Regions from separate parts of the Oceanobacillus sp. FSL W7-1304 genome, predicted to be linked through region 1. Evidence: riboswitches for the same ligand, from Rfam matches in the RefSeq annotation. Region 1 holds a riboswitch; each other region holds the start of a gene.
What was found. Region 1 has a riboswitch for S-adenosylmethionine ahead of NYE61_RS03385 (carboxymuconolactone decarboxylase family protein). Riboswitches for the same ligand answer to the same signal wherever they lie in the genome.

Region 2: linked by a shared signal. The riboswitch ahead of metK (methionine adenosyltransferase) and the one ahead of NYE61_RS03385 (carboxymuconolactone decarboxylase family protein) in region 1 are both predicted to bind S-adenosylmethionine.
Region 3: linked by a shared signal. The riboswitch ahead of NYE61_RS07320 (cyclase family protein) and the one ahead of NYE61_RS03385 (carboxymuconolactone decarboxylase family protein) in region 1 are both predicted to bind S-adenosylmethionine.
Region 4: linked by a shared signal. The riboswitch ahead of NYE61_RS12520 (sodium:solute symporter family protein) and the one ahead of NYE61_RS03385 (carboxymuconolactone decarboxylase family protein) in region 1 are both predicted to bind S-adenosylmethionine.

The regions. Positions count from the first base shown of each region.
Region 1 covers NZ_CP150211.1:636,973-645,038, reverse strand. Annotated here, with positions in the region: gene NYE61_RS03400 (YrrS family protein) at 1-530, shown strand, start outside; gene mtnN (5'-methylthioadenosine/S-adenosylhomocysteine nucleosidase) at 555-1,244, shown strand; gene sigK (RNA polymerase sporulation sigma factor SigK) at 1,330-2,034, opposite strand; SAM riboswitch class I at 2,530-2,636, shown strand; gene NYE61_RS03385 (carboxymuconolactone decarboxylase family protein) at 2,757-3,422, shown strand; gene NYE61_RS03380 (LLM class flavin-dependent oxidoreductase) at 3,491-4,858, shown strand; gene NYE61_RS03375 (sodium:pantothenate symporter) at 4,963-6,459, shown strand; gene NYE61_RS03370 (UDP-N-acetylmuramoyl-L-alanyl-D-glutamate--2,6-diaminopimelate ligase) at 6,694-8,066, opposite strand, start outside.
Region 2 covers NZ_CP150211.1:1,089,830-1,097,895, reverse strand. Annotated here, with positions in the region: gene NYE61_RS05445 (ABC transporter permease) at 1-205, opposite strand, end outside; gene NYE61_RS05440 (ABC transporter ATP-binding protein) at 198-995, opposite strand; gene NYE61_RS05435 (ABC transporter substrate-binding protein) at 1,009-1,998, opposite strand; gene pckA (phosphoenolpyruvate carboxykinase (ATP)) at 2,398-3,984, opposite strand; SAM riboswitch class I at 4,183-4,291, shown strand; gene metK (methionine adenosyltransferase) at 4,499-5,695, shown strand; gene NYE61_RS05420 (DUF4181 domain-containing protein) at 5,797-6,237, shown strand; gene NYE61_RS05415 (gamma carbonic anhydrase family protein) at 6,280-6,801, opposite strand; gene NYE61_RS05410 (tetraprenyl-beta-curcumene synthase family protein) at 6,954-7,976, shown strand; gene NYE61_RS05405 (DUF1801 domain-containing protein) at 7,969-8,066, shown strand, end outside.
Region 3 covers NZ_CP150211.1:1,470,380-1,478,445, forward strand. Annotated here, with positions in the region: RNA gene ssrS (6S RNA) at 72-257, opposite strand; gene sspL (small, acid-soluble spore protein L) at 331-471, opposite strand; gene NYE61_RS07300 (acyl-CoA synthetase) at 539-2,143, opposite strand; gene NYE61_RS07305 (3'-5' exonuclease) at 2,313-2,990, opposite strand; gene NYE61_RS07310 (CBS domain-containing protein) at 2,953-3,690, opposite strand; gene NYE61_RS07315 (MBL fold metallo-hydrolase) at 3,762-4,691, opposite strand; SAM riboswitch class I at 4,872-4,974, shown strand; gene NYE61_RS07320 (cyclase family protein) at 5,074-5,826, shown strand; gene NYE61_RS07325 (5-methyltetrahydropteroyltriglutamate--homocysteine S-methyltransferase) at 5,848-6,951, shown strand; gene NYE61_RS07330 (5-methyltetrahydropteroyltriglutamate--homocysteine S-methyltransferase) at 6,995-8,066, shown strand, end outside.
Region 4 covers NZ_CP150211.1:2,469,027-2,477,092, forward strand. Annotated here, with positions in the region: gene hag (flagellin Hag) at 1-493, opposite strand, end outside; gene NYE61_RS12520 (sodium:solute symporter family protein) at 950-2,575, opposite strand; SAM riboswitch class I at 2,690-2,797, opposite strand; gene NYE61_RS12525 (glutathione ABC transporter substrate-binding protein) at 2,874-4,436, opposite strand; gene NYE61_RS12530 (2-hydroxycarboxylate transporter family protein) at 4,889-6,214, shown strand; gene NYE61_RS12535 (LysR family transcriptional regulator) at 6,325-7,200, opposite strand; gene NYE61_RS12540 (hydroxyacid dehydrogenase) at 7,330-8,066, shown strand, end outside.

The sequences.
Region 1 (8,066 bases):
GCGGTGGCGATGATGAAACTGAAGAGCAAACAGGAAAAAATGAAAATGAATCCTCAGATTTTCTAATTACGGAAGAGGATGAGGAGGACGCTGAGGGTAATAATCCTGAACAGGAAGAAAGCGAAAATGATTTAGCTTCAGACGAGGAAGCTGAAAATGAAAATGAAGAAAATAATGCTGATGAGGAAATTGAAACAGAGACCGCTGAACCTTCAGATGATAATGTTGCAGAAGCATATACTGGAGATTGGTCACCTGTTGGAACTGAACAAGAAGGTCCACATACAACAACATTTGATGAAGGCTCACAAGATCGAATCGAAATGCGAAGAGCAATTACACAAGCTACTGGTTTAACCGGAGATGATATGATTGAATGGTGGATTGAAAATGGTGGCGATCAAAAGGTAATTGCTACTGTATCTGACACAGCAGAAACGGAAGTATTTCGAGTATTTCTATCGTGGGTTGATAATGAAGGATGGCAGCCTACGAAGGTTGAAATTCTAATTGAAAATGATAAAAAATAGAAGTAGATTGATGGAGGATATAGTATGACAATCGGAATTATTGGTGCAATGGATGAAGAGGTTGCACTATTATTAGACCAGATGACAGAAAAACAAGAACAAACAGTAGCAAATTGCTTATTTGTTCAAGGGAAATTACAGGATAAATCTGTAGTTCTGTTAAAGTCAGGGATTGGGAAAGTGAATGCGGCAATGGCTACTACCATCATGCATGAACGTTTTGCACCAACACATGTTATTAATACAGGATCTGCTGGCGGTTTTGCTAGCAATCTGGAAGTGGGAGATATCGTCATTTCTACTGAGGTTGTACATCATGATGTTGATGTAACTTCCTTTAATTATAGCTATGGACAGGTGCCTGGACTACCTCCAATGTACGAGGCAGATAAAACGTTAGTTGAAAAAGCAGTAGCTGCAGTAAAAAATATGGATATAAATTGTGAACAGGGAATTATTGCAACTGGTGATTCGTTTATGGAAGATCCCGAGCGTGTTGCATTTGTTCATGAAAAATTTCCGACGATGCTTGCTTCAGAGATGGAAGCAGCAGCTGTTGCACAGGTTTGCCATCAGTATAACAAGCCATTTGTTATTATTCGTGCATTATCTGATATTGCCGGAAAAAAATCGTCCATCTCGTTTGATCAATTTCTTGAAACAGCGGCTAAAAATGCAGCCCAGCTCATTATCGCTGTAGTTAAGAGTTTATAAACGAGAATTAAATAAAAAGCAAAAGCCCAGAGACAATGATAAATTCATGTTTCTGGGCTTTTTTATAATTTGGAAGCCTTCCAAATTAATTATTGCGCTCTTTTCGATAGTACTCATGAAACACTTTCATGAGCGCTCTTTTTTCAATTCGTGAGACATAGCTTCGTGATATGTTTAGCTTTTTTGCGATTTCTCGCTGTGTCATTTCGTTATAGTCATTTAATCCATAGCGATAAACAATTACCTCTCGCTCTCGTTTATCGAGAACAGAAAAATACTTTTGCATTTTGGCGATCTCCATATTCAATTGGATGTATTCAATTACATTATCATTCTCTGCCTCAAGAATATCAATTAGACTGATTTCATTGCCTTCTTTGTCTTGACCAATTGGATCGTGCAAGGAAACGTCTTTTTTCACCTTTTTTAATGCGCGAAGGTGCATCAATATTTCGTTTTCTATACAACGAGCAGCATATGTTGCCAATTTTGTTCCCTTATCTGTTGAGAAGCTTTCGACCCCTTTTATAAGACCAATGGTTCCAATTGAAATTAAATCCTCCATATCCTCACCAGTATTCTCAAACTTTTTTACAATGTGAGCAACGAGTCTTAAATTATGTTCAATAAGTTTGTTTCTGGCTGTTTCACTTCCATTTTGCATTTCCTCGATGTATTTCGCTTCTTCATCAGAGGGTAATGGTTGCGGGAATGCATGGTTTTTTACATAAGAAACAAAAAAGAGGGCTTCCTTAATTAGAAGAGCAAGCACAGATAAAATCCCGGACAAACGCAATCACCTCCTAAGTGAACAGTCTGCTTCAAGATTGGGCTTTTGCCTATATAACATCTTTATGACTTAAAGAGAGGATTCGTGTCTGTCCACGAAAATTTGTTATGGAAACAGGCTTTTTAAGGTTTTAGTTGATTTGATAACGGACTTATTCATCAAATACTTTGTGAAAAGATAAAGGTTGGTTTGTAACTCGTACCTATATTACATACTAGCGATAAGATTAAAAAAACGTTCATCGCATCCAATAAATGGGTGCAGTAGGTGGTCAAGAGGATTGGATTATTGGAGTAGCACAGGAGCTAGCAAAGCAATAGATTTTGACGATATAACTTTGGAATGAGCACGTTACAATAAATAGTTTCATATAGGTCAAATGAACGTCATCTTGCACTAAATATCTAACTTTTGTATTAAATTCAAAAAACAGAGTTGACATGATTCGTTACCAGGTGTATGATGTGAACAATTCCTATTAATTGAATATGATTTTTCTTATCAAGAGTCAGGGGAGGAACTGGTCCTACGATCCTGCGGCAACCGTTACAATGATGTAACAAGGTGCTAATTCCAGCAAGCAAATGCTTGAAAGATGAGATGAGTGATTTAGAACCTCTTCCTCATCAGAAGAGGTTTTTTCATTTGATTAAAAACCAAGTAATATCATGGGAAAGATTATATTGCGATGAATAGGTAAATTTGAAAAGGGAGCGAAGAAAATGGGTGTAACAAAAACAGATAGCTTGTACAGAAAGGATTATTTTGGAAGGCTTCAGGAACTAAAGAAATATGCACCAGATGCCTTCGAGTCATTTTTTGCTTTTAATAATCGAGCATTGGCTGAAGGGGAATTATCCGTAAAGTTAAAGGAATTAATTGCAGTTGCTGTGGCACACATTACTGGATGTCCGTATTGTATTGATTTACATGTGAAAAATGTCAAAAAGCAGAAAGCAAGTAAGGAAGAGGTGGCAGAGGCGATTTTCGTTGCAACAGCATTAAAGGCGGGATCAGCTGCGGCACATGGAGTAAATGCACTAAATGCTTACGATGGAAATAGTGACGAGGAATTGTATAAAGCATCGTATTTCAACCGAATAAAGGAATTTTCTAAGTTGAACGATGAAACCTTTAAGGCATTTTTAAATTTTGATCACCATTCCATAAAAGCAGAAAACTTAAGTGAAAAAGAAAAAGAGTTAATTGCAGTTGCTTGTGCACATACAACAGGTTGTGCGTATTGTATTAATTTGCATACGAAAAATGCAAAAAATACAGGAGCAAACTTAGCAGAGATTTCTGAAGCAATTTTTGTTGCTGTAGCACTGAAAGCTGGATCGGCAATCGCACATAGTGTAAATGCCTTAAACGCTTTTGACGAGTAGTATTGTTTCTGATAATCGTGCGAGCAGTAAAGCCATATCTAAGCAAATTTATAGGAGGAGTGTTCCAGTTGGAAAAACAAATTCATCTGAACGGCTTTGTACAAAATTCACCATCGCCTCATTCCATGGGGTTATGGAAACATGAAAAAGATAAGGGGGCTTTTCATAATCGAATTCATTATTGGACAGAAACAGCGCAAGTGTTAGAGCGAGGAAAATTTGATGCCGTATTTATTGCCGATGTGCTAGGCACGTATTCTGTTTATGGTAGTAATCATGATGCTGCAATTAAGCATGCTGTGCAATTGCCGGCACATGATCCATTAATGCCAATTGCAGCTATGGCAGCGGTCACAAAGCACATCGGATTCGCTCCAACGATTTCAGCAACCTATGCCCAGCCATACGCACTTGCACGCCAGCTTTCAACACTGGACCATTTGACAGAAGGAAGAATTGCTTGGAATGTAGTCACATCGTATTTAGAGAGTGAGGCAATTAATCTGGGCCTGTCAGGTAGATTGCCTAAAAATTTACGCTATGACCGTGCTGATGAATTTCTTGAAGTCGTTTACAAGTTATGGGAACACAGCTGGGAAGACGAAGCGGTTGTTTATGACAAGGAGACGGATACCTTTGCAGATCCTAAAAAAGTACATACGATCGATCACACAGGTGAATTTTATCATGTACCTGGTCCACATTTGACGGAGCCATCACCACAACGGACTCCAGTACTTTTTCAAGCTGGTGCTTCTTCGAGAGGAAGAGATTTTGCAGCCAAACACGCTGAAGCAGTTTTCACAAAGGGACATTCACTGGAAGCAATGAAAAATTACGCTGCAGATATTCGAAAACGTGCAGTAGAGCAGGGAAGAAATGCAACGGATATTCGTATTTTTCCAATGGTTCTTCCCATTATTGGTTCTACAGAGGAAGAAGCATTTGCTAAATACGAGAAATTAAAAAGCCTTGTTAGTTATGAGGGGACAGCTGCATTGCTTTCTGGGCATACAGGTATCGATCTATCTAAATATAATCCGGATCAGTATTTAGATGATATGGAAACAGAAGCAGTACAGGGGAATTTAGACATGTATACAAAGGATCCCCAAAAAAGGTGGACACTTCGTGAGGCACTTCAAAATCATGGTCTAGGCAATGGCACGGCAAAATTTATTGGCACACCAGAACAAATAGCAAATAAATTACAGAAATGGGCTGTTGAGGCTAACGTAGATGGTTTTAATATTGCACAATCGTATTCATTAGAAACTTTTCGGGAATTTGTTGACCATGTTGTACCTGAATTACAAAGGCGAGGAATATATAGAACAGATTACGAAGGTAATACATTAAGAGAAAATCTTTTTGAAACCAAAAGTCCATATTTGCCCAACAATCATCCGGCAAGAAAATTGAAATTACATGTATAAGGTGTGATGGTATTTTTAAATTCTTATACTTACATTCAAAAACCAAGCACATAGTGTTTTTACTACGATTAATTAGCTGATAATTCAGAGAAAGGGGTCAGTGCATGCAAGCTACCACATTATATACATGGATAGGTTTTTCACTCTTTCTTGTGGTTATGCTTTTTCTTGGTTATATTGGCGCCAGAAAAACGAAAAATGTCCGTGATTTTGCAACTGGAGGAACAACGTTAGGACCAGTCATCTTAGGCCTATCTTTTGCTGCAACCTATTTGAGCGCTGCAACCTTTCTAGGATATCCAGGATGGTCTTATGACTGGGGTCTATCTAACTTATGGCTTTTCTTAGCAATGATAGGTGGCGGCCCAATAGGAATGCTAATGGTTGCAAAAAAGGTAAGAAAGTTGAATACCAAACAAAAATCACTATCATTACCAGACTGGCTTGGCGATTTTTATAATAGTGATATTTTGCGAGTGGGAACAGGGTTAATTTTACTTTTTAATATTTTTTACATAGCTGCGCAATTTGTAGCTGGTGCAAGGATATTTGAGTATCTGCTTGGTATGAATTATTCAACAGGTTTGATTCTTATTACGGCTATTGTGGTGTTATATGTGTTTGCAGGTGGCGCACTTGCGGATATCTATACAGATGCTGTACAGGTAATTATGATGGCTATTGCTGGATTAGCAGTATTTATTTCAGGGATTGTTATATTTTGGGATGGGGGAGTCACCTCAACTTTTGCAGGTATTGTTGATAATTTAGCTGCGCAGGATGGTAACCTTGTTAAGGTTTTTAATCCGGAATCACTACATTTTTATTCAATCGGACCGGTAATAGGTGCCATAACAATCCAGTGGGCTTTTGCCTCGGCACCCCATTTATTTAATAAGGTATTGGGTTTGAAAAGAGAAAGTGATTTAGGAAAAATGATTTTAGTTTATGTTATAACAGCTTCCCTATGTGTGTTAGTACTGTTTGGTGGATTGTATAGCAGAGTAGCTATTGGTAGTGGAACAGAAACAACTGACTTAGCCCTTATGGAGTATATCGCATGGGCATTCCCAGCAATTTTTGTTGCGATATTTGGTGTAGTTATACTTGCTGCAGCTATGTCAACGACTGATGGGTTATTTGTATCGATTTCAACCGTATTTGCTAATGATATTTTTCTTAAATTTCTAGTGAAACGCGGATATGTAAATGTGAGTGAAGAAAAGGCGCAACAAATCGCTCTTCTCATTAGCAGATGGAGTGTTCCACTAGTCGGATTAGCAGCATTTCTGCTTGTGCTTAACCCACCAAGGTATATGGGGGACGTCATGTGGATTGGGATTTCAGGTGTAGCAGCGGGGACCCTCGGTCCAATCTTGTATGCTGTTTATGCTAAAAGGAAAGTATCTCCACGCGCAGCAGAAGGATCGATGTTTATTGGATTATTATCATATCTTATCTTATATTTTGGCGGGATCATCCCCAGTACAATGTCTGCCGGTGCAGTAGCAACATTTATTGGAATCGCAGTCATATTGATTTTGTCAAAAATCTTTAAGGAACCCGACCAAGAATATGAAAGTATACAAGAAGCAAAGTGAATGGATTAGAGAATGGGGGAGAAGCGATTGTTTGTTAATGAAATGTTAACAGTTTGGCTATATGGTCTAATTGCTATATATGCTATTGTTGGTTTTTCTCTTTGGAAATGGTACTTTGGAAAAGATTAACCTTTTCTTTAAATAACAAATTGCCCTGGGATCTTTGATAGAGCCTAAGGCAATTTGTTGTATGTTTGCAGTTTGAATGTAAATTAGTCCTTACTGATTCTAGATCTACACACTTAGATTATACTTAATCGAACAATTTCGTATTGCGATTTCCTTGTCACTATGCGGGTGTTTCTTATCTTCTGTGATTTGATACTTCTCAAGCCCTTTACCAGCAATGATAATAATATCTCCAGGTTCACTCTTGTCGATAACAAGGCTTATGGCAGCCTTTCGATTCGGAATGCAGATATAATTATTGTGCTTCATTCCTTGTTCCATATCCGTTAAGATAGCATTAGAATCCTCATATCTTGAGTCATTAATTGTTAAAATTACAAAATCAGCTACAGATGCTTTCTCAGCCATAATGGGACGTTTCGATTCATCTCGATCTCCGCCGGTACCAACCACTAATAGAATACGATTCTGCTTAAATGGTTGGACAGAAGCGATTACTTTTTCTATCGCATCTGGGGTATGTGCGTAGTCAATGTAAATTGATATTGGTGCTTCAAGGTCGAGCTTTTGCATTCTGCCATTTATGTGGGCTATATTAGCGAGTGAGCGGACTAACGTTTTTACAGAAATCATTGTTTTACTATATACGGTTGCGATTGCAGCTACTACATTATATACATTAAATTCGCCAATTAATTTTGTAGTGACGGGAAAATTCCCTTCTGGAGATCCTAATGTAAAGCAGGTATGGTCCTCATAGTAGATAATATTGGTTGCTCGAAAGTCAGCTTCGTTATAAATGCCGTAAGAAATTACTTCAAATGGTGTCATGCCATTATATATCTCATACCACGGATCATCCCGATTTAGAATAACATTTTTTTCTTCTGTCAAATTATTTCCAAGCTGCGCAAAAAGGAGACCTTTTGTGTAGCCATACTGCTCCATCGTCTTGTGATAGTCAAGATGATCCTGTGAAAGGTTTGTAAAAGTTACTACATCAAAATTAACTCCACGTTGCCTTCCTTGTGCGAGACCATGAGAAGATATTTCCATAACTATGTGACCCATTCCGTGCTCGGCTACTCTATGAAGTATTTTTTGATTCGTTAGTACATCACATGTGGTGTTATCACTTTCTACGGATTCATTTAGAAGATCAATTCCATTTGTACCAAGCAATGCAGCTTGCTGATTATTCTTTTCAAGTAACTGCTTAATTAGTGTTGTGACTGTTGTTTTACCATTTGTTCCAGTCACACCGTACACAGTCATTTTGTTTGAAGGATAATGATAAAACTTATTTGCAAGAATTGCCAGTGCTTTTGCAGTATCTTTTACAATAACTAAAGCAAACTTTGTAAGGTCAATAGGAAGTTTTTCTTCTGCAATAATAATTGTTGCTCCATTATGAATGGCTTGTGAATAATAAGAATGACCATCTGATCGGAAGCCTCTAATACAAACAAATAATGATT
Region 2 (8,066 bases), 450 kb from region 1:
TCGAACCATTTGCAAATCGTGTGACAAGTAATTCAAATACGCTGCTTGGTGAACTGAAAAGAAGCGGATCAATCCAGTACAGGCGACTAGCAATTTCCCAAAGTGAGAAAAATGAAAGGAGAATGGTAAGCTGCCAAAAGAGCACTATCTTTTTCTCTCGTTTTAATCCACGTTTGTAATTTTCAAATAAGTGGTGATCATTCATCTGGAATATCCACCACCTTTTGCTGTGATTCTTTTGATTCAAGAGCATCCCATATTTTATCAAAGATAAGTTGATATTTTGGATGTCTTCTTACTAGAAATGGTACTTCATTGCGAAGCTCGATTGGAACTTCATAAGTTTTTGCGATGGATCCAGGATTGGCATTCATCATAAAGATTCGATCACTCATTGCAATTGCTTCGCCAATATCATGGGTAACGAGTATCGCTGTTTTATGATAGCTTTTTAACAAATCGGAAACTAAATCCTCTAAGTTAAGCTTTGTCTGGTAGTCCAGTGCAGAAAATGGTTCGTCAAGCAACAGAATCTTTGGATTATTAATCAGAGTGCGGACTAATGCTACACGTTGACGCATTCCCCCAGAAAGCTCACTCGGATATTTCATCTCAACATCCTTCAGTCCAACCTCTTTTAATAGCTGAATCGCCTTTTTCTTCAGTTCATCTGACAGCGTATGATTGACTTTCGGTCCAAGTAAGACATTATCCAGGATTGTTTTCCATGGGAATAAATAATCCTGCTGAAGCATATAGCCAATTTCCATCTCAGATTCGGCAGTTGATTTCCCTTGAAGTGAAACCGTACCTTCTGTTTGTTGGATAATCCCTGCAATAATGGATAAGAGCGTGGATTTACCACAGCCACTCGGACCAAGCAGGGAAATAAACTCACCTTCTTTAACCGCTATGGAAATGTTGTCAATTGCTTTTGTATAGCTTTCTTTAGAAAAGTAATGATGGGAGACATGGTCCAACGTCAGAAATGACACAAAATCTCCTCCTTTAATCAGACATAACTCTTTCAGCGTAATCTGTGTTCACTAAATCAGTGTATGGAACATCTGCTGGAAGCTCACCAGCTTCATCCATAATTGATTTTAAATTTTCCCATTCTTCTTCATCTAAAATTGGATCGACCGCGAAGGAATCCTGGCTTTTATAACGATCAATCGATGCAGCAAGCATATCCAGATCTGTGTCTTCAAAATAAGGCTCAATAACTTCAGCAATTTCTTCTGCACTGTTTTCCGCGACCCAGTCTTGAGCTTTATAAATCGCACGGGTGAATTTCTCAACTGCCTCGTCATTTTCTTCCATGAAGCTCTGTTTCGTCATGAATACCGTGTATGGAACTGTACCGGATTCTTCTCCAAAGGATGCAACAATATGTCCCTGACCTTCTTTCTCTAAAATACTAGCGGTCGGTTCAAATAGCTGGACATACTCATAATCACCAGATGAAAATGCTCCAGGGATATTGGCAAAATCAATATTCTGTACGAGATCTAAATCCGCATGTGGATCAATGCCATGATTCTTTAATACAAATTCACCAACCATCTGTGGCATCCCGCCAACACGCTGTCCTAAAAAGTTACTACCCTCTAAATCTTCCCACTCAAAATCAGGTTGTGGCTCCTTTGCCACTAAAAATGTCCCGTCTGTCTGGGTTAACTGTGCAAAGTTAATCGCATAATCTTTAGAGTCCTGTGCATACACATAGATGGAAGTCTCCGATCCGACGAGCGCGATATCCGCTCCACCAGAAAGAAGTGCCGTCATTGTCGTATCTCCACCCCATGTTGTCTGAAGTTCTACCTCCAGTCCTTCTTCCTCAAAAAAACCTTTCTCGAGCGCTACATATTGTGGTGCATAAAAGAGGGAGCGAGTGACCTCTGCTAAGCTGATTTTAGTTGTCTGCGCTGAATTACAAGCAGAAAGGAAAATGAGGAAAACAACTGTTACAACAGCAATCAATTTAATTTTTCTCATACGTTTCGTTCCTTTCAGAATACGTGATCATTTATCAACACAGTTTATGCGAAACTGGAAAATGTGTGAATGCCTAGTTGAGGTGAGGGCGAGAGGGAATAGTAAAGGTTTTGAAACTGCAGATTTAAGTATAGTGGTGCGGGAATTTAAGGTTACAGAGCCTTAGTGCATGGGTCTGGACTAATAACCTGGGCAATAGAATAGCGTGTGTAAAATGGAGCAAAAATCCGAAATATACAGTTATAGTCAAAGGGGGAAATCGATCTATCGGTTATAAGTAAAAATTGGAGGGAGGAACATAAAAAGCCAGCCCATAAAAACAGGCTGGCTATCAGCATGATGCTGATACTGACTCCACTCATATAAATAAAATCCTTTTGGGATGAGTAAACAGAATTATTACCCTTGGTAAACCGGGCCGGCTTCTTTAATTGCATCACTTGCATTATTGAATTTCTTGAAATTCTCATGGAATTTTAATGCTAGTGATTTTGCCGTCTCCTCATATGCTGTTTGATCATTCCATGTTTTTTTCGGAATGAGTACTTCATCTGGAACTCCTGGAACATGCATTGGAATTTCTAATCCGAAAATTTCATCTTTTACAGTTTCCATTGAATTCAGCTCGCCTTCTAGAGCAGAGTGAATCATTGCACGCGTATAGGATAGCTTCATACGGTTTCCAACACCGTAAGATCCGCCAGTCCAGCCAGTATTAACTAAGAACACATTTGAATTGTACATATCAATTTTTTCACCTAGCATTTCAGCATATTTTGCTGGTGCCAAAGGTAGAAAAGGAGAACCAAAGCATGCTGAGAAAGTTGCTTGCGGTTCTGTTACTCCGCGCTCTGTACCTGCAAGTTTGCTCGTATAGCCGCTTAGGAAATGATACATTGCTTGCTCTTTCGTTAATTTACTGATTGGCGGCAGTGTCCCAGAAGCATCTGCTGTTAAAAAGATGATTGTATTTGGATGGCCAGCAACGCTTGGTGACACAATGTTATCAATATTCTCAAGCGGGTATGCAGCACGCGTATTCTCTGTTAATGTCGTATCATCATAATCAGGAATTCGTGATTTTTCATTTAAAACGACATTTTCGAGTACAGAACCATAGCGAATGGCATTGAAAATTTGGGGTTCTTTTTCCTCCGATAGGTTAATACATTTTGCATAGCATCCACCTTCAATATTGAACACGCCATTCGGGCTCCAGCCATGCTCATCATCTCCAATTAGACGGCGGTAAGGATCAGCGGATAATGTTGTTTTTCCTGTGCCGGAAAGGCCGAAGAACAGGGCTACATCACCTTCTAGACCAACATTTGCTGAGCAATGCATGGACAAAACATCTCGCTTTGGCAGCAAGTAGTTCATCACTGAGAAGATAGATTTTTTTATTTCACCGGCATATTCAGTACCTCCAATTAAAACAACACGTTTCTTAAAGGAGATTAAGATAAATGTTTCCGAATTTGTTCCATCGACAGCTGGATCTGCTTTGAAATTTGGAGCAGAAACAACAGTAAACTCTGCTTGGTGATTTTCTAACTCTTCATCTGTTGGCGTGATAAACAATTGACGTGAGAAAAGATTATGCCATGCGTATTCATTGATGACTTGAATTGGCAGGCGATAATTTTTATCCGCACCAGCAAACCCTTGAAACTGATAAAGTTCATCTTTTTCTTTTAAATAATCTATTACTTTTCTGTAAAGATTATCAAATACTTTTTCTTCGATTGGACGGTTTACCTTTCCCCAGTCAACAAAATCTGTACAAACCTCATCTTTTACAATAAATTTATCTTCGGGAGAACGCCCAGTATATTTTCCAGTAGTTGCTCGAATTGCACCCGTAGAAGTAAGACTTCCTTCTTGATAACGTAAAATTTTTTCTACTAATTGTGCTACCGACAAATTAATATGCATATTATTGTGTTCATTTAACTCTTTAATTAATGATCTCTCCACCGTTTTCATGTCATTATCTCCTGCCTTTTTAAGGATTTTATACGTTTGTGACAACTTTTATTTTCTTAAGATGCTTATTAGTATAACACATTTATATTATTAGTCCATACTATTTAAAAATAAATTATAAAAAATATATAATAGCCCACCATCCGAAAATAGTTGACACCTACAGCTACTTTCGTTAATCTAAAGGTTGAACGGATACTCTTATTCAGAGTTGGTGGAGGGACAGACCCGATGAAACCCAGCAACCATCACATGATGTGAATTGGTGCTAACCTGATGCAAGGAACACTTCCTTGAACAATAAGAGCGAAAGGCCAGTATACCCTTTCCTCATGTCTTTGAAGGAAAGGCTTTTTTGTTTTTTATAGAGAAGTTATATATAAAATGATATTCATAGAAAAGCGATTGACCTGGTCAGTGGGAAAAGTTTTACCTTTTGAAGGTACTTTGAATAATATATGTAGAACATTTAAATTAGAGTTCCGTAACATACAATAAAGGAGAGTTTAGCCTAATGGCTGTAAATCGACGTTTATTTACTTCAGAATCAGTAACAGAAGGTCATCCAGACAAAATGTCAGACCAAATTTCAGATGCTATCCTAGATGAAATTTTAAAAAAGGATCCGAATGCACGAGTTGCGTGTGAAACAACTGTAACAACTGGATTAGTGTTAGTAGCGGGGGAAATTTCGACAAGCACATATGTAGATATTCCTGCTATTGTAAGAGAAACGATAAAAGGAATTGGCTATACTCGAGCTAAATATGGTTTTGACTCGGAAACATGTGCTGTAATGACGGCAATTGATGAGCAGTCAGCAGATATTGCTGGCGGTGTTGACACCGCACTAGAAGCACGCCAAGGAAAAATGAGTGAGGATGAAATTGATGCAATAGGTGCTGGAGATCAAGGGTTAATGTTTGGTTTTGCTTGTGATGAAACCGAAGAGCTTATGCCACTACCGATTTCATTAGCGCATAAATTAGCGAAGCGCCTTGCTGATGTAAGAAAAGAAAAAATTGTAGATTACCTGCGCCCGGATGGGAAAACACAGGTTACTGTAGAATATGATGAAAATGATCAGCCTATCCGAATCGACACAATCGTTATATCTACACAGCATCACCAAGATACCACTACTGAACAAATTGAAAAAGATATGATTGAGCATGTGGTTCGTGCCGTTGTACCTGCTGATCTCTTGGATGAAAACACAAAGTATTTCATTAACCCAACTGGTCGTTTTGTAATTGGGGGACCACAGGGGGATGTAGGACTTACTGGTCGTAAAATCATCGTAGACACATACGGTGGGTATGCACGACATGGCGGTGGAGCATTTAGTGGAAAGGATGCTACGAAAGTAGATCGCTCTGCTGCATATGCAGCTCGCTATGTTGCAAAAAACATCGTTGCTGCAGGTCTTGCGAAGTCATGTGAGGTTCAATTGGCGTATGCAATTGGTGTAGCAGAGCCTGTATCCATTGCGATTAATACATTTGGTACTGGAAAGGTAAGCGAGGAAACACTTGTAGCTGCGGTTCGCAAATTATTCGATCTTCGCCCAGCAGGAATTATTCGGATGCTCGACCTTCGTCAGCCAATATTTAAAAACACAGCAGCATATGGTCATTTTGGTAGAACGGATGTTGCATTTTCATGGGAAAAAACAGATAAAGTTGATGAGTTAATCGCATTGACAAAATAATATTATAGCTGTACAGCTCTTATTGAGTTGTGCAGCTTTTTGTTTAGCTGATGGAGTTTGGGCTAGCATACGATTTATAATCTAGAAAGAGAGGAATGCTCATGTACTATTATGAAGATAATAGTGGTCTACTACTGGATATTGTCATATTAATAGGTGTGCTTTCACTTATTATTTTTATATTTAATTCGATCATGAGAATATTATTGCACGTGAAGCGTCCAAAATGGTTTTCTAATAATTATGTGAACGATATACATGAAAAGTATGATAAAAGGTTACGATTAATAGCTGTCATTGCATACATAGGTGCTGGATTTTATTTCATTTATACAACTATTTCCTCGAGTTCTGATGTTACGCTGTATTTATTTTTACTTGGCATGATCTTCACTGGTATACAGGAATTGTTTCGAGCATACATGGAGTGGAAATACCTAGAAGGGAAAAATGATTATCTATTTACGCTCAGTCAAGTTATATTTATTTCCACACTTGTCATTGTAGCGTTGAGGTCTGAGTTCTTTGGTCTTCTAGGGTGATAAACAGAGGAGCTTGATCTATTATTTCAAGCCCCTAACTGATTAATGTCCCATATTTGTATTTTCCTTATAATATTTACCTTTTTCTACATAAGATGTACGAACCCGTTCCATTTCCGCATAATCTTTTTCAGATAGCTCGCGTACAACCTTTGCCGGTCTTCCCATTACTAACGTGTTAGGAGGTACTTTCTTTCCGGGTGGCACAAGACTTCCTGCACCAACGAATGCATTTTCTCCGATTTCCGCACCATCCAAGATAATCGATCCCATTCCAATTAAGGCATTTTTCCGAACGATAGCAGAGTGTAAGGTAACTTGATGGCCGATTGTGACATCATCTTCAATGAGAAGTGTCTTATTTGGGCTTTGATGCAGCATACAAAAATCCTGGATGTTAACCCGTTTCCCAATTCGAGTTGGCGCAACATCACCGCGGATAATTGCTTTAAACCAAACACTAGATTCCTCATCAATCGTAACGTCTCCATTTATTACAGCATCTTTTGCAATAAAAGCAGTTTCGTGAATGGTTGGATAAATATTTTTGTAAGGCCTAATCATGTTTACATCCCCTTGTTTTTTGTTTTCCTATTGTATATGATGCTATAATTAGTATAGCAAATTTCACCAATTGGAATGGAGGAAATAGATTGACAAAGGTACCAAAAAATGCGATTACATTACTAAGAATCGTGTTTAAACGAATCTTTCCAATGGTTGATGAGGAAATGAATTACTGGAAGCGTAGAGCAGAGCAGATACCGAATGATGAGTTGCGCACCCAAGCTCTTGCTAGCATAAAAGATAAACGATTTCACTGTCAAGGTGGAAGTGTTTATGCACTGCTTGCTGGAGAAAGAGAGAAAAAAGCAGTTCGTTTTATTGTTGCGTATCAAACAATCAGTGATTATTTGGATAATCTTTGTGATCGAAGCACTTCGCTTGATCCTAAGGATTTCCGTATGTTGCATGAAGCGATGAAGGATGCTTTAACGCCTATGAATCCAATGAAAAATTATTATGAACTGCGAGATGATCAAGCTGATGGAGGCTATCTTGCGGAGTTAGTTCAAACATGTCAAGAAACATTAAGAGATGTAGCATCCTTTGAACAAATCCAGAATCAGCTTCTCAAACTCCAAGGATTATACGCAGATTTACAGGTTCATAAGCATGTACAGTTAAGAGAAAGAATTCCACGGTTAACGTCATGGTTTGAAAAAAATAAAGATACGAATGAAAATCTCTCATGGTATGAATTTTCTGCTGCGAGTGGTTCAACCTTGGGAATTTTTTGTCTTGTATCTTACGGACTTGGCGGAAAACTCAAATCAAATACAGCGCAAGCTATTTATGATGGCTATTTTCCTTACATGCAGGGGCTGCATATCTTGCTTGATTACTATATTGATCAACAAGAGGATCGTGACGAAGGAGATCTTAACTTTTGTAGTTATTATGAGGATTGGAATAAAATGAAAGAGCGTTTCCTTTATTTTATTAAACAGACAAAAACAGATGTACGCGGGTTGCCAGATCGGAAATTTCATGAAATGATCCATCAAGGCTTAATTGGCCTATACTTAGGTGATAAAAAAGTAAAAACAATTCCATATAGTGATAAAATGCGAAAGGCTTTGCTGCAAGCCGGAGGAGTTACTGCTAAAATGTTTAATTGGAATATTCGTATGTATTATAAAGCAGAGGGAAAGAGAGGGGAAATGAAAGATGTATGAGCAAAAAATGAAAGAAAATGATCGAGATGTTGTGGCATTTATTGAGGATATTGACAATGCCAAAAAGCGAGAGGATGCTTATAAGCTGCT
Region 3 (8,066 bases), 830 kb from region 1:
TTAAAGCTAACCTTATCACACAACCAAAAGACCGACTACCATTGCGGAAGTCGGTCTATAATATTCTATGTATACAGGCCACAATTGCCGTATTTTGTAATAAAAAGTTTTAAACCACCACTTCGCAAAGTGGGTGTTCGCAGAAACCTTCCTGTCTTCCGCTTCTTTGGCGGCGCGACATTCCAATTTCGATGTAAAACTCCCTATACATTCATTAGAGGTTAAAACTTAATTAAATACGAACATTGTAGCTTGTATTTATATATTACATCTTCTCACGAAAAAATTCAATGGTAAGAACTTACCATTTTATGCAAGTTGTAAATTAACTTATATCTTTGTATTTTTCTTCTTTGCACGCTGCTCCAGCTGTGATTTCGGCTCCTGATCAGCTATGTCTTCTGAATATCCTTGTGGATTCAAACTTGAATTAACGCGTTTCTTACTCCAATTTTCATTTTTATTTGCCATTTGAAACACCTCCAAGATTTAGTGTTTCAAATTCGTTTCATTGTATACGAACAATTTGGCTAATCCTTTATTGTGCTGCCAATCCTTCATATTTATCTCTCAAGGAACGCTTCAGCACTTTCCCACTAGGATTTTTCGGTAGTTCGTCCGTAATCTCAACATACTTCGGAACTTTGTATTTCGCCAATTTGTCTGTACAAAATTGAATTACCCTTTCTTTTGTTACTTCTGCTCCTTCTTTTGGAACAACAATCGCTGTCACCGCTTCAATCCAATAAGCGTCCGGTATACTAATTACAGCGACCTCTGAAACCCCTTCTAACTGATAAATGATTTCCTCAATTTCTCTGGAAGAAACATTCACTCCACCAGTATTTATCATGTCTTTTTTGCGATCTACAATTGTAATATAGCCTTCCTCATCCATTACACCTAGATCACCACTATGAAACCAGCCGTTTCGAAATGCCTCTGCCGTTTTTTCTGGTTCGTGTAGATAACCTTTCATGGCATGCGGTGTACGGTGGACAATTTCTCCCACCTCGCCGCGCGGTACCTCCTTATCTGCTTCATCTACAATTTTCGTCTGGACATTTAATGTCGCTTTGCCTGCTGAACCCAACTTCCGTAACTGATCTTCTGGTTGAAGTGCGGTGGCAAGCGGCGCAACTTCTGTCTGACCATAAAAGTTCCAAAACTTTGCGCTTGGTAAACGTACCGAGAGCTCCTTTAAAATTTCCATTGGCATTATGGCTGCACCGTAATAGCACTTTTCAAGGGAGCTTAAATCACGCGTATCAAAATCTGGATGGCGTAATAATCCAATCCATACAGTTGGGGGACAAAATAGCTGTGTTGCTTTTTCTTCCTCAATTGTCCTTAAAATTAATTCCGGGCTTGCTGATCCTAGAATAATCCCACTAGATCCTAGGTAAACGCTCGGCCCCAAAAAAACATGCAGTTGTGCACTATGATATAACGGCAATGCATGGATTGCGATATCTTCCGTCCCCATTTTACCATCTACAATACTGCTGAGGTATTCACTAATAAGGCTTTTATGTGTAAGCATGACTCCTTTAGGCCTTGATTCCGTTCCACTTGTATATAAAACTTGCACGAGATCATCATCAAGAATATCTGCATCCATTAATTGAGTGGACATCCCTTCTTGTGCTTGGGATAATGGCTTCCATCCTTTATTTTCATCATTATAAGGAAGGGTTATATCCATCAGATAACGGTATTTAATATTCTGTTTGCCAACAGATTGATCGAGTAAGCCTGCGTATTCCTCTGAAGCAATAAAACCATTAACATCAGCATGCTCTACAATATACTGCACATCTTCCCGATTAAGCATATAGTTGATTGGAATCATAACCGCTCCAATTCGTGCAAGCGCATAATTTACTACAACAAAATCAAGGCTGTTTTTAGACATGACCGTAATCATATCTCCCTTTTTCATGCCATCTGCTAAAAATGCATGTGCTGTCTGATTAACAATGTTATCAAGCTCTTCATAGGTTAACCGTTTGTTTTGATAAGCGAATGCAAATTTAGTCGGGGTTCTTTCTCTCGTACGAGCTAATAAATCTCCTAATGTGTTTCTTCTTGCTCTTTGCAGCAATTTATCCAAATCAGTTTGTACATTTGTATTGGTATTCATCCTACCACTCCCTCAATGGTATCATGATGGCAAGCCTGTTGAATATTCTATCTATTATTTTAATTCAGTTAATTAAAGATAGCAAGTTGCAGTACTCATTCAAGTATATTTATTCGTAAGCATAAAAAAATGCTAGAACAATCATTGCAGATATTCTAGCATTTTTAATTTACTTTAAATATAGTCTTGTACTTCCTTTTACACGTTTCATTTTTGGCGGATAATAGCCACGGTCATAAATTTTTCCATTTGTCATGCTGCACTTTTCTAAAAAACGGTCAAGAGAGTTTGTTTTGGTATCCCGTAATGCTTGAATCATCACTTGCGCAGCGACTCTAGCGTCTTCTAGTGCGTGGTGATGTTCAAACTGAAGGTTATGATAGTTCGCAAGTGTGTTTAATTTATGGTTCTCCAATTCCGGCCAAAGCTTTTTAGCGATATTTACGGTACAAAGGTAGTCCATGTCAGGATATGAGAGCTTGTAATAATCAAGTGTATTGCGAATCACACTCATATCAAAGCTTGCATTATGTGCGATTGTTAGGTGGTCGTTTAAGTAATTCCGCAATGTCGGCCAAACCTCTGCAAATGTAGGAGCATCAGCAACATCATGCTCAGTAATCCCATGAATATACGTATTGAATGATTTAAATTCCATTAATGGATTGATAAGGCTGTAGAATTCATCTATTATGCCATGCTCATTGGCTACTACTAAACCAACCGCACAAGGACTAAAACGTTTTTCATTAGCAGTTTCAAAGTCTATTGCTACAAACTCCATAGCTGTCCCCTTTCGTATTGCATACTCAAATCTCCATAATATCCCAATTGGTAACAATCCCAACTAGTCCTCCACTGGAGCTTCCTTCCTTTGTAATCAATAATGCTTCCAATCGATTGCCTTTTCCAATTTGCTCCTTAAAAATTTCCTTTGCTTCATATACAGATGTCTCCTTTGATATGAATCTAAAGTTATCCCTTTTTTCACATTCCAAGACCTCTACTAATCTTGCATCTAATAGAGAGGTTAATCGATTTTCGATACCTTTCGAAAACCATTTTTTAATTCCTTTATGCGTAATTAACCCCTGAAACACATTACCACTGTATACTGGAAACTTCGTAATCCCTTGCTTATTAACGACTTCTAGTACATTCGATAATGGCTCGGTTTCTTGAAAGCATACGACCTTACGAATAAAAAGCGGGTCTACTTTTCTAGGCTTTAAAAGTTCAATTTCAATTGCTTCTATCCGTTCTACAACGGAATCATGTGGCTCTGCAATAGTATACATGAGATCCGTCTTGTTATGTACAATAGCATTTCGTAACTCAGCAAATTCAAGCAGGTCATCTTGAAACTGTTTTATCAACGCATTTGATTTACCCAGGACTTTAACAGCTCTTGAAAACCCCATTTCTTTCTTAATAAGCAAAGCTTTTAAGCCCTTTTCGATTCGATTGAACGCCGTCAAAAAACGATCTGAGTTTCGATGCACGACAGTTTCATTTTGTTTTAGTATCGGATTGTTAACACGATTCACTTTCCGCCCTCCTTATTCTTTTTCTCTCTTCTACATACCAGTGATTTCGTACACTCAAATATTACGACTGGTTAATGCTGAAAATAAACTTTCTCATTATCATAAAATCGGTGTATCTTATCCATAGACTCTAAGTATATTAGTCTTGTTAAAGTCGCCATAAATGGGCTAACAAAGTGACTAAATTTTAGGCTGCCATAAATTTTTTCACACACTTCGGCTGCTGTCAAAGTCTCTGCTTTCACAATGCTTTCAACCTCATTTAACCGACGCTCATGTCCTTGAATCAATGTTTGTACACGTTCACTCAAGCGATGGATATTCTCACCATGCCCTGGTAAGGCTAATGCTGTCGGATAATGCTGCATCCGCTCAACGGATGCAAAATAATCGTTTAATGGATTGAATTCCTCCCCTGTCCACAAACCGATTACAGGAGAAATCTTATTTAAAATATGGTCGCCAATTAGCATTAGCTTCCTGTCTTTTTGATAAAAGCAATAGTGATCCGGAGCATGACCCGGTGTCCAAACAACCTCAAAACACTGATTCCCTAACAGGATGGTATCAGTTTCATCAAAGAATCCATCTGGTTCAAATTCATAGATAAAGGAATCATTACCTATTCTGCCAGGCAAATTCGGCCCACCATGCATATGAAGCAAATCAGCAAGATTTTCTTTAATTCTCTTCTTATCACGATGTTTCAGCATTTCCTTATACCCGAGTTTCGATGTGTAAACGGGAACTCCCTTTTTCTCCTGAAACCATCTCGCTAGACCAATATGGTCCTGATGTGTATGTGTTAAAACAACCTTTTTCACTTCAACACCAGTATCAAATAGCGCTTCCCAAGTCGCAATTGCTTCCTCTGAATAAATCCCTGTATCAATAACGGTATAGCCATTCTCTCCTTTGACAAGATAGCTATTTACCTCTTGCATTCCTCCTGGAAAACGAACGACTAGCTTTTCTATACCCTCACTTACATTAACTAACAAAATATCATCCCCATTGTACAAAGCTCTTTCTATACTATTAATTTTAGCGTTGATCAGTTAGATTGCAAGAATCTCTAACTTTTGCAATTTTTTTCACGCTACATGTAATATTCTTAATTTTAATGGTTGACATTCAGAATCGTATGGAGTATTCTAATTATTAATTTCATACAAAAAACTTTCTTATCCAGAGAGGTGGAGGGACTGGCCCTATGATACCTCGGCAACAGACTTTTTAAGTACTGTGCCAATTCCAGAAGCAATGATTGCTTGAAGATAAGAAGAGATATTAGACGATACGGTGCCTAACCTCTTCTTATTTTTAAGAAGAGGTTTTTTCTTTTCTTTAAAGAAGTTTTAAAAAACTACTGGAGGGGATTAAATGGCAACGGTTCAAGCAGGAACAGAATTGCAACAGGCAATTGCATTACTGAAAAAGAAAAATTGGGTAGACCTCACGCACGCATTCGGGCCAAACTCACCACATTTCGCAGCATTTGACGATGCCGAATTCAAAACACTTTTCACACATGATGATGGCTTTTTCGCACAACGATTTACCTTTCCTGGACAATACGGCACACACATTGATGCACCAATTCATTTTGTACAGGATCAACGTTATCTTGAAGAGCTTGAATTAAAGGAACTTGTTTTACCGCTTGTGGTGATCGATAAGTCAAAGGAAGCTTTAGAAAATAATGACTTCACCTTATCGAAAGAAGATATTCTAGCATTTGAAGCAATAAATGGTGAGATTGAAGCAGGTACATTTGTAGCGTTACGAACCGACTGGAGTAAACGTTGGCCAGATAAAACTGCTTTTGAAAATAAGGACGAAGCTGGTAATAGTCACTTGCCTGGATGGGGAATTGACGCATTGCGATTTTTATTTGAAGAAAGAAACGTAAATGCTGTCGGTCATGAAACATTTGATACAGATTCCTCCATCGATGTCCGAAAGAATGGCTCACTCATTGGCGAGTATTATGTGCTGGAGCAAGATACATACCAAATCGAGCTTCTAACCAATTTAGATAAAGTACCAACAAAAGGTGCTTATATCTTTAATATCGTTGCCAAACCAGAAAAAGCAACTGGATTCCCAGTAAGATCTTTTGCAATATTACCTTAATAAAAATATGGAGGGATTTTCATGACGAAAACATTAATTAAAGCACCATTTAAAGCAGATCACGTAGGAAGTTTATTACGACCGGAAAGGGTTCATAAAGCGAGAAAGGATTTTAAAGAAGGAGCTATTCCGGCAAGTGAGCTTCGTACGATTGAGACAGAGGAAATTAAGCGAGTGGTTGATAAACAAATTGAAGTTGGCCTTCAGGCTGTAACCGATGGGGAGTTTCGCAGAAGATTTTGGCATACAGATTTCTTAGAGCATTTTATTGGTATTGAAGGCTATGTACCAGATCATGGATTTAAATTTGTGGACGTGGAAACGGAAAAATACGACGTGCGCAATGTTGGAAAAATAGCATTTAACCCAGACCATCCATTCATCAAAGATTTTATTGAGTTTAAAGAAATTGTTGGTGACAGGGCTGTCGCAAAACAAACGATTCCAAGTCCAAATCAGTTATTCAATGCTGGGATTCGGAATGCAGATGTCTATCCAGACATTGAGGAATATGCACATGATATTATCGTCGCTTACCGTGATGCGATAAAAGCATTTTACGATGCTGGCTGTCGTTACCTGCAATTAGATGATGTCTATATTGCAGGATTGAGCTCTGATACGATTCCATTTAATGATAGTAAATTAACAAGAGAATATTTAATCGATTTAGCGCTTCGTGTTGCTAATGGAGTGCTAGAAGATAAACCAGAGGATTTAGTTGTAACAACACATCTATGTCGCGGAAACTATCAATCTACCTGGGCGTTTGAAGGAAGCTACGCAAAAATTGCGCCAACATTATTCGCAAAAGAAAAAGTAGATGGCTTTTTCTTAGAATATGATGATGACCGTTCTGGAACCTTTGAGCCATTGAAGTATATCCCAGAGGGCGGTGCACAAGTAGTCATTGGCGCTGTAACATCTAAATTTGGTGAGCTTGAAGATAAAGAGGCATTGAAAGCACGCATTCAGGAAGCTGCTAACTATGTACCGTTGGAGCAAATAGCTTTAAGTCCGCAGTGTGGATTCGCGTCAACCCATCATGGTAACAAGCTAACAGAGGAAGAACAATGGAATAAACTGAAATTTATCGTAGACATTTCAAAAGAGATTTGGGGATAATTTTCCTACCTACTATTAAAATAAAAGAAAGAAGGAATAGATCATGACACAAACGCTAGTAAAAGCGCCATTCAAAGCAGATCACGTAGGAAGTTTATTACGTCCAGAGAACCTACATCAGGCAAGAGAAGATTTTAAAACAGGCAAAATCACTGCAGCAGAATTACGTGAAGTCGAAACAAAGGAAATCAAACGTATTGTTGATAAACAGATTGAAGTCGGATTAGAAGCAGTAACCGACGGTGAATTCCGTCGCAGCTGGTGGCATCTTGATTTTCTTGAGCATTTAAATGGGATTGAAGGCTACAACACCGAAAAAGGCTATCAATTCGATGGCGTAGAAACAGACCGATATCATGTGCGTAACACCGGGAAAATTTCCTTTAATGCCGATCATCCGTTTATTAAGGACTTTATTGAATTTAAGGAAATTGTTGGTGACCGTGCGGTTCCGAAACAAACGATTCCAAGTCCAAACCAGCTATTTGAAGTTGGGATACGAAACCCAGAAATTTATCCAGATATTGAGGAATATGCCAACGATATTACACAAGCATACCGAGATGCTGTAAAAGCATTCTATGATGCTGGTGTGCGTTACTTACAACTAGACGATGTGTACATTGCTGGACTTTCATCTTCTGACTTTAAATTAATCGATACTGGCGGCTATTCAAGAGAGCAATTAATCGATTTAGCAGTTCGTATTGTAAATGGTGTACTCGAAGACAAACCAGAGGATTTAATTGTAACAACACATCTATGTCGCGGAAACTATCGTTCTAGCTGGGCATTCCAAGGCAGTTATGCTGAAGTTGCTCCGATTCTTTTTGCGAAAGAGAAAGTGGACGGCTTTTTCCTTGAATATGACGATGAGCGTTCTGGAACCTTCGAACCGTTGAAACATGTTCCAAAAGGTGGAGCACAAGTTGTTATTGGCGCGATTACATCAAAATTTGGTGAGCTAGAAGATAAAGAAGTGATCAAAAAGCGAATTGAAGCTGCATCACGATTTGTGCCATTAGAGCAAATTGCTTTAAGCCCACAGTGTGGATTTGCTTCCACGCATCACGGGAATAAGCTAACAGAGGATGAGCAATGGACAAAATTGAAAT
Region 4 (8,066 bases), 1.8 Mb from region 1:
TCTCTAATTGTTGCCCTTCATTTGCTCCGATTTGGAAAGTCATATCTGTAAATGTGCCATCCAACAAATTCTTGCCATTGAATTGTGTACGATCTGCAATACCTTTACTTCCAGCTTCCCCGCCTAGCTCTTCTATTAAGGAATCCATTTCAGCCTTAATGGACGCTAGGTCAGTTTCTTCATCTTGTGTGGCAGTATTTCCAGCTTGTACAGTCAATTCACGCATACGTTGTAAAATTGAATGAGTTTCATTCAAAGCACCTTCAGCTGTTTGGATTAATGAAATACCGTCTTGAGCGTTCTTAGAAGCCATTTCCAATCCACGAATTTGTCCACGCATTTTTTCAGAGATTGCTAGTCCTGCAGCGTCATCTCCAGCTTTGTTGATACGAAGACCTGAAGAAAGTTTCTCCAATGAATTTTGTGTTGCACCTTGGTTTGCTCCTAATTGACGATGTGCGTTAAGAGCAGAAATATTGTGATTGATAATCATGATCAATCTACCTCCATGTTTTTAATTTTTAGCAAGTCACATCCTTGTGTCTCGCTTCATTATTTATATCGGCATGGTTTAGGAATGTTTTAGCAATTTTATTAAACTTTTTATTATGTCGGTAGATTAGTCATAAATAGACCACAGTACTACTTGGTCACCCAAAAAAGGACCTCCTCCTAAAGAAGGATGCCCTTATGCATTATTTAATAGAAATTTCTCTCCTAATTAGAATCCTTCAATCTATTTTTATAAACCGCTGTAAACGCCCTAATGGTTAATACAAAGACACCAATCAAGGCAACGAAAGCAGTGATAATTAAATCCATACTTATTCTACCTCCATTCCCTATTAACACTTTTACTCATTACTTTTCATTGCGATAAATCATCTATACCCCTATTAACCGGGAGTTAAACTTTCTATCTATTTAGAAATTGAATGGTGTTATGTTCTTAACTGTTGGACGCAATGTATTCCTGTTCTTCTACAACTATCGCTCCCCGCTCATCTAACCTCACAAACCGAATTGCTGCTATAAAGTAACTCAATACAGCTACAAACATAAACAACCCAAACAATCCACTATTATACGCCTGTTCAAAGTATAAAATATTAACCAGTGTAAAAATTACTCCTCCAATTAATCCCAAGTAACCAAAGCGATCTGTTTTTCTCAATCTTAAACTCGTTCTTCTATTAGCCAGCGTCACCAACGTAATTGTCAGGATATTAACCGAGCTTCCAATCCAAACCGGGTGTATGTTTAGATAAAATTCCTGTGGATGCCACCCGCCCAGGTAATACCATAACAGTCCACTAGTAAATCCAGTGAACAAGGAAGCAACTACAGCTCGCTTCGTTACCACCGGCCAGAATAATGCGGCTACTACCGGTGCAAACGTGGCACTATTTCGTATCGTCCAAGCAAATACATTCCACCATGCCGATTGCTCTGTTCGCAATAAGCCAAACGCAATCATCAGGCCGGTTAAAAGCAGCAGCGAGATTTTCGTATATTTAATAAGCTGGTCCCCTGTGGCATTTGGATTAATCGCACTTCCCACATCACGTCCGAGACTTGTGGCACCTGAGAACTGACAAGGTCCACCCCATCCGAGTGCACAACCCCATACACCAAGGAAAAATAAACCTACTAATGGGGCAGGCAAAACTTCCATCAAGTACTGGGGAATCGCGATAAGTCCAGTGGATGCATTCGGCACAACAGTGGCAGCTGATATTCCGAAGATAACGCCACCGACTATGAATGGAATCGCCATGAATCCAGCCATGACAAGTCCTTTTTGACCCTCTTCTGGCGAGCGGGAGGATAATGCCATTTGGAAAGCAGCCTGAGCCAGAATGACGTTAACGAGGAACGTCCCAAACCAGACGACAATTACTTGCAGTCCGACACTTCCAAAGTTAAACATTTCTGGACGCTCCATGTTCAATGCAGCTAAACCTGATATTCCGGGATTGATGAAAAAGGCAACAACTCCAATTACGATCATTAATCCGAATGCAAACATATTCATCGTTTGTGTAAAGGCAATGGACCACATGCCACCAGCTTGTAAATAGATAAAAAGTAAAATAGCAGTAAACGCAACGGATAAACTCAATGAAATACCTGTAAACACATGAAATGCAGAAGCAAATGCGATTGCCGTGGCAACGGACCACATGGGAAAGGCAAATGCAGTAATTGCTCCTGATAAGCCTTTTGCCGTTCTACCATACGTATCTCCTATCAAACCAGAAACCGTTACAAGCATCTTTTTCCGGAAAGAACGGATAATCAACAAAGCAATAATAAATATTTGAACCATTTCCGCCACCCCATACCAGATTGCGGAGATACCGGTTAAATAAGATAACTCCAAAATAGAGATAAATGTGGATCCCGAGAATAATCCAGTTATACAAAACGCAACAATCCATTTATTGAAATTCCGGTTTCCAACAAAATAACTATCTTTCTTTGTCACACGTCTTTTGGCAATTTGCCCTGCCGATATGAGCGCAAATGTATATCCTAATGCCAGTATAATTGTCCATACACCATATTCTGTCACAACTAGTCACTCCCTTAATATTTACATCACCTTATTCCAAACGAATATTCAATTACAAAGACAAAGCAAAAACCCCCTTCCATAAGAAGAGGGTAGATAAATTCAGGGCACCTCTTCTTATCTTCCAGACCAGTGTCTGATGGAATTGGCACAGTACTCAATAAATTGAGCCCGCTGCCGAGGTATCAAAGGGCCATATCCCTCCACCTCTCTAGATAAGAAGTTCAATATTCAATTGTATTAAAATTACACCTTCACGATGAAAAAGTCAATGTTATTTTAAAATTCAATTTATCTGTCAATCAATCGTTACATCACGCAAAAATGGGAAACTACTTGGATACTGATAAAATCCACTCACTTCATCCCTTAAACCAGCTTGCAATACAGAATGGTAAAGTGGAACGATTGGAGCTTCATCTACAATTATTTGTTGTGCTTCACTATATAGTTGCAGTCTTTCTTCTTCCGCTCCCTCTTGTCTTGCCTCCTCCAGCAACTCATCTACCTCATCATTCGCATAAAAAGACCTGTTTCCTGGATTTCCGGCATTTGCTGAATGAAACATCGGGTACAGTCCGTAATCCGCATCCAATGTTACAGTCCCCCAGCTTCCGATAAACATATCAACACCGCCATTACCAGTCACTTCTAAATAAGTTCCTACTTCGGTCATCTCAATGTCAATAGTGATACCAATTTCTTTTAGTTCTGCTTGGATAACCTGCGCGATATCCGATGTATTTGTATCGTAGGCCATGATTGTCGCATTGAAACCATCCTCATAGCCCGCTTCCTTTAATAGTTCCTTTGCTTCCTCAATGTTATAATCGATAGGCTCTACATCCTCATCATACCCAAACACGGTAGGCGCGAGCGGTCCTTTTGCTGGTAAAGCCACACCATTTAGTACCCCTTCGATAATTTCTTCTTTATTAATTGCTTTTGCAATCGCCTGTCTTACCCTAGGATCTGTAAATGGTTCTTTTGCTACATTGAAGCCAAGATAAGACATACTTGCGCTATCCGATTGTTTAACGTGTGTACCTTCATTCGTATCCACTTCGTCAATATTGCTTGTATTTACTGGATAAATGATATCCGAATCACCTGTTTGCAGCTCTGCAATTCGTGTTAAATCCTCTGGGACAAATTTAAAGGTTACCGAATTTACACCGGCCTTATCTCCCCAATAGTCTTCATTTTTTACAACTTTTATTTGTTCTCCACTTGTTCGGTCATCATATTTGAAATATCCTGTACCGATTGGGTTCTCATTAACTGTTGCAAACGGTTCTCCACCATTAGCTATTGCTTCATTATCCTTTTCAATCGCCTCAAGACTGATCATATGCCCGCCCGGATGTGCCAAATGAGATGGCAATGCTGAAAAAGGATATTTTGTATGAATCTGTACCGTATATTCGTCTACTACTTCCACGGAATCAATCATATCGAATAAAAAGGCTAGCGGTGAGCCCATATCAGGATCAAGAACGCGATCCAGGTTCGCTTTTACTACTTCCGCGTTAAATGCACTGTCATCATGGAACGTAACATCTTCTCTAAGCTTTGCTTCCCAGACAGTATCTTCAATTTGTTCAAGGCTCTCAGCTAAAGCTGGTTGAATCTCCAAATCTGTGTTTTGTTCAACCAACGTATCATAGATGGCATTCATCACATATAAGGAGTTACCATCATTTGCAGCGTGCGGATCCAGCGATACTGGCTCTGCAGCTAATCCAACTGTCAGATCCTTTTGTTCCTCTGCATTCTCTGATTCATCTGCTCCGTCACCAGCACATGCAGAAATAACCAATAAACCCGATATAAGTAAAATTAATAATAATGCTTTTTTCAATTTAACCACACTCCACGTGTTGATATTTTTACTACTTTTAATTTCTATGATTGTTTGCTCTCCATTATCCTCAATCAATTATGTATCTATTATGATCTGTTCAGTTATTTTAAGAACAGTTTATATCCCCCTCCTAGCAACGTCTATCTCTCAATTCAATTATTCAATAATACCGATGAATTTACTTTGAATTGAATATATAATAGCATTCAATGTTTTTAATTACAAACTAATTAACTATGAGAATAGCTCTTTTTCCTTACAATGAGATTCTAAACATCATAACATCACATATTCTGATATTTATTAGCAAATATATTAGTTTTACATTATAATTCTTAATATTTATGATGGATAATAGAAATCAAAGCAAGTATACGTTCCAATTAATAGAAAGCGCTATCAAAATTTGTTTGTTAGGGAAATACTTATCTAAAAAAGGAGTGGGATTAATGGGCAGTGAAAATGTTGTGAATACAAAAAGAAAGAATAATATTTTTAATCAAGAGATTTACGGAATAAAACTTCCAATATATCTTTTACTATTAGTACCTGCAATAGTAGGATTATACCTTGATGTCGTTCCTTCTAGTTTAATTACTGGTTTTATGATTACGATGGGCTTAGGTGGTTTGTTCATGTGGATGGGGGATTCCATTCCAAAATTCTCTGATTTTGGAGGAGGTACTATACTTTGCATCTTCCTACCCTCTCTACTAATTTATATCGGAATTTTGCCTGAAGTAACTGCTGAATTAGCTGCTGATTTCTATAGTGGTTTTGGATTCTCTAACCTAATTGTTGCAGGATTAATTGTCGGAAGTATATTAGGAATAAAAAAGGAAGTTCTTATTAATGTAGCTTTAAAAATGTTAATTCCTTTATTAACGACGATATTACTGGCAGCATTAGCGGGTGGTTTGCTAGGGCAACTATTTGGTATAGGATTTAAACAAACGATTCTTATGATAGTGGCACCGATTATGGCAAGCGGAATAACTACAGGGGCCATTCCGCTTTCGGAGATTTATGCTGATAATATGGGAGGTTTGCCAGTAGATTATTTCGATATTCTTGCACCTGCAGTAATCGTTTCTAATATTATTTGTATACTATTAGCGTCTGTACTTAACTTTTTAGGGAATAAAAATAAAAACATGTTTGTAAAAGGATTCTCAGGAGAAGGGAATCCTCTTAGAAAAAAAGATGCAGGATTTAAAACTACAAAAGATACAAGTATGCTAGAATCACTTCGCAATATCGGAATAGGTATGATGGTAGCTGGCGGATTATATATGGCAGGAATGTTGCTAAGTGAACTTGTCCCCGCACTACATACTTTTGTATGGATCATAATTTTAACTGCAATATTAAAGGTTTGGAATATTTTCCCTGAATATATCACCGTTGGTGCAGAGGTATGGTTTAATTTTATAAGTAAGCTTTGGATCCCAGCTATATTAGTAGCTATAAGTGCAAGCTTAATTGATATTGACCGTATCCTACAAATCATTACAGATCCATCACACATCTTCTTAATTGTTACTATTGTAGTGATTATTTCAATTATCGCCGGATTGGCTGGATGGCTAATTGGTTTTCATTTCATTGAGTCTTCCATCATCTCTGGACTTTCGTTAGCTGATATGGGAGGTTCAGGAGATGTTGCTGTTCTAAAAGCAAGTGATCGAATGCAATTGTATCCCTTCTTACAGGTAACTACACGTATTGGTGGAGTATTAACAATTTTAGTTATGAGTTTTCTATCCGCCACGTAATAATATGTTAGATTTATATTTAATATAGAAGCGAAATCCCTAGAGTGTTGAGCAAGTAACATTCTAGGGGTTTTATTTGTGAATACATTATATAAAAAATAAAGACGTTGTCATGACATAGAGATACATTTTTTCAATTGATTATCAAAAAACTCAATAGCAGAACTCTTAGACAAGCTTGGATTTTTATGAGTAAGCCTGTAACAGGTGTACTTTGGTGGCGGATCAGTAAAATACTGAATCGAAAACCCTCTGCTTTTATTTGCCTTTTTCGCAATCCATTCAGGAACGATTGCCCAGTAAGTTGGGTTTTGTAAAAAATCGAATAATAAGTGGATATCGTCTAGTTTTATTTTTTGAACACTTAACGGATCCCACCAAAACTCATGCCATATTTTGTATTCTTCTCCCCAAGGCATAAATAGTTCATATAAAGGATCTAACGCTAAAGGATCTACTTTTGAATCGCTAACATTGCCACTGCGTAATACGACTAAATCAGATTCATAACATTTCTCTACGTTTACGTTTGAATGACTCCTTTGAATTAGCGTAAAACCTATATCAAGTGTCTTATTATCAATTCCGGAATAAATTTCATTTGAATGTAGTGTATGACTATGTAGTAGCACAGACGATGATGTTTTGTTAATTTCCTTATAGACACTTGGTAAATAGAATGTATTAAAACTATCTATCGAACCAATGCTCAACGTTAGCTTAGGTCCTTTTTCTTTTAGGATTTTTAAGTCGTTATAGATGTTTTCCCACTGTTCTGCTAAACGTAAAAATTCCTCGCCTGCAGGTGTTAACGTAATTTTTTTAATACCCCTTCCTCTTTCGATGAGTTTAAAACCAAATTCTTGTTCCGCAACATTTAGTCTTTGGCTAATTGTCGTTTGAGCAACATGCATCGATTCTGCTGCAGCACTAATCGACTGCTTTCGTACAATCGTTAAAAACGTCGGGATAAAGTTCAGGTTCATTCTCGATCCTCCTAATATTAAAATAAATAGTATTTAATACAGTTTTTATGTATTTTACATTACATTTAGCAATATTTATACTTAGTATATAATTAATTGTTAGCGCTATCAAACAAAGGAGTAGATAAAGTGCCAAAGTATAAGGTCTATCTTAATGAACACATAGATGAAGATGCTCTAAACACACTTCAAAAATATGCCACATTAACAAATAATCTTGATGAGCTAAAGGATATCGATGCCATGATAATCCGGGCAGAAAAGGTATCTCGTTCCATGATTGAGGAATCAAAAAAGTTAAAAGTTATTGGTAAACATGGTATTGGTTATGACTCAATTGATATAGGAGCCGCCAAAGAATATGATGTAAAAGTTGTCTATACACCGGAAGCTAATGTTCAATCTGTATCTGAGTTAATTATCGCTCTTATGACGAATGTTGTGCGTAATATAAGTTTAAGCTTTGAGAAGGGAAAGAAAGATGAAAATAAATCAATAGCACCTAAAGAGCTGATGGGCTACCAGCTAAATAATAAGACATTGGGACTGATAGGAGCAGGTAAGATTGGATTAAATACTTCAAAAATCGCCAAGCACGGATTTGATATGAAGATTGTAGTATACGATCCATTTGTCACAGAACAGCAGTGTTCTCAGGTTGGGATTGAAAAAGTAGATAGATTAGAAGACTTGATGATGATAGCTGATTTTGTATCGGTAAGTGTTCCACTAACAAAAGATACCAAGCATTTAATTAATGAAAAGGCTTTACGTTTTATGAAACCACATGCAGTCTTGATAAACACTTCTAGAGGTGGAGTAATTGATGAAAAGGCTTTGTATAAATTTTTAGCAGAAAAGAAAAT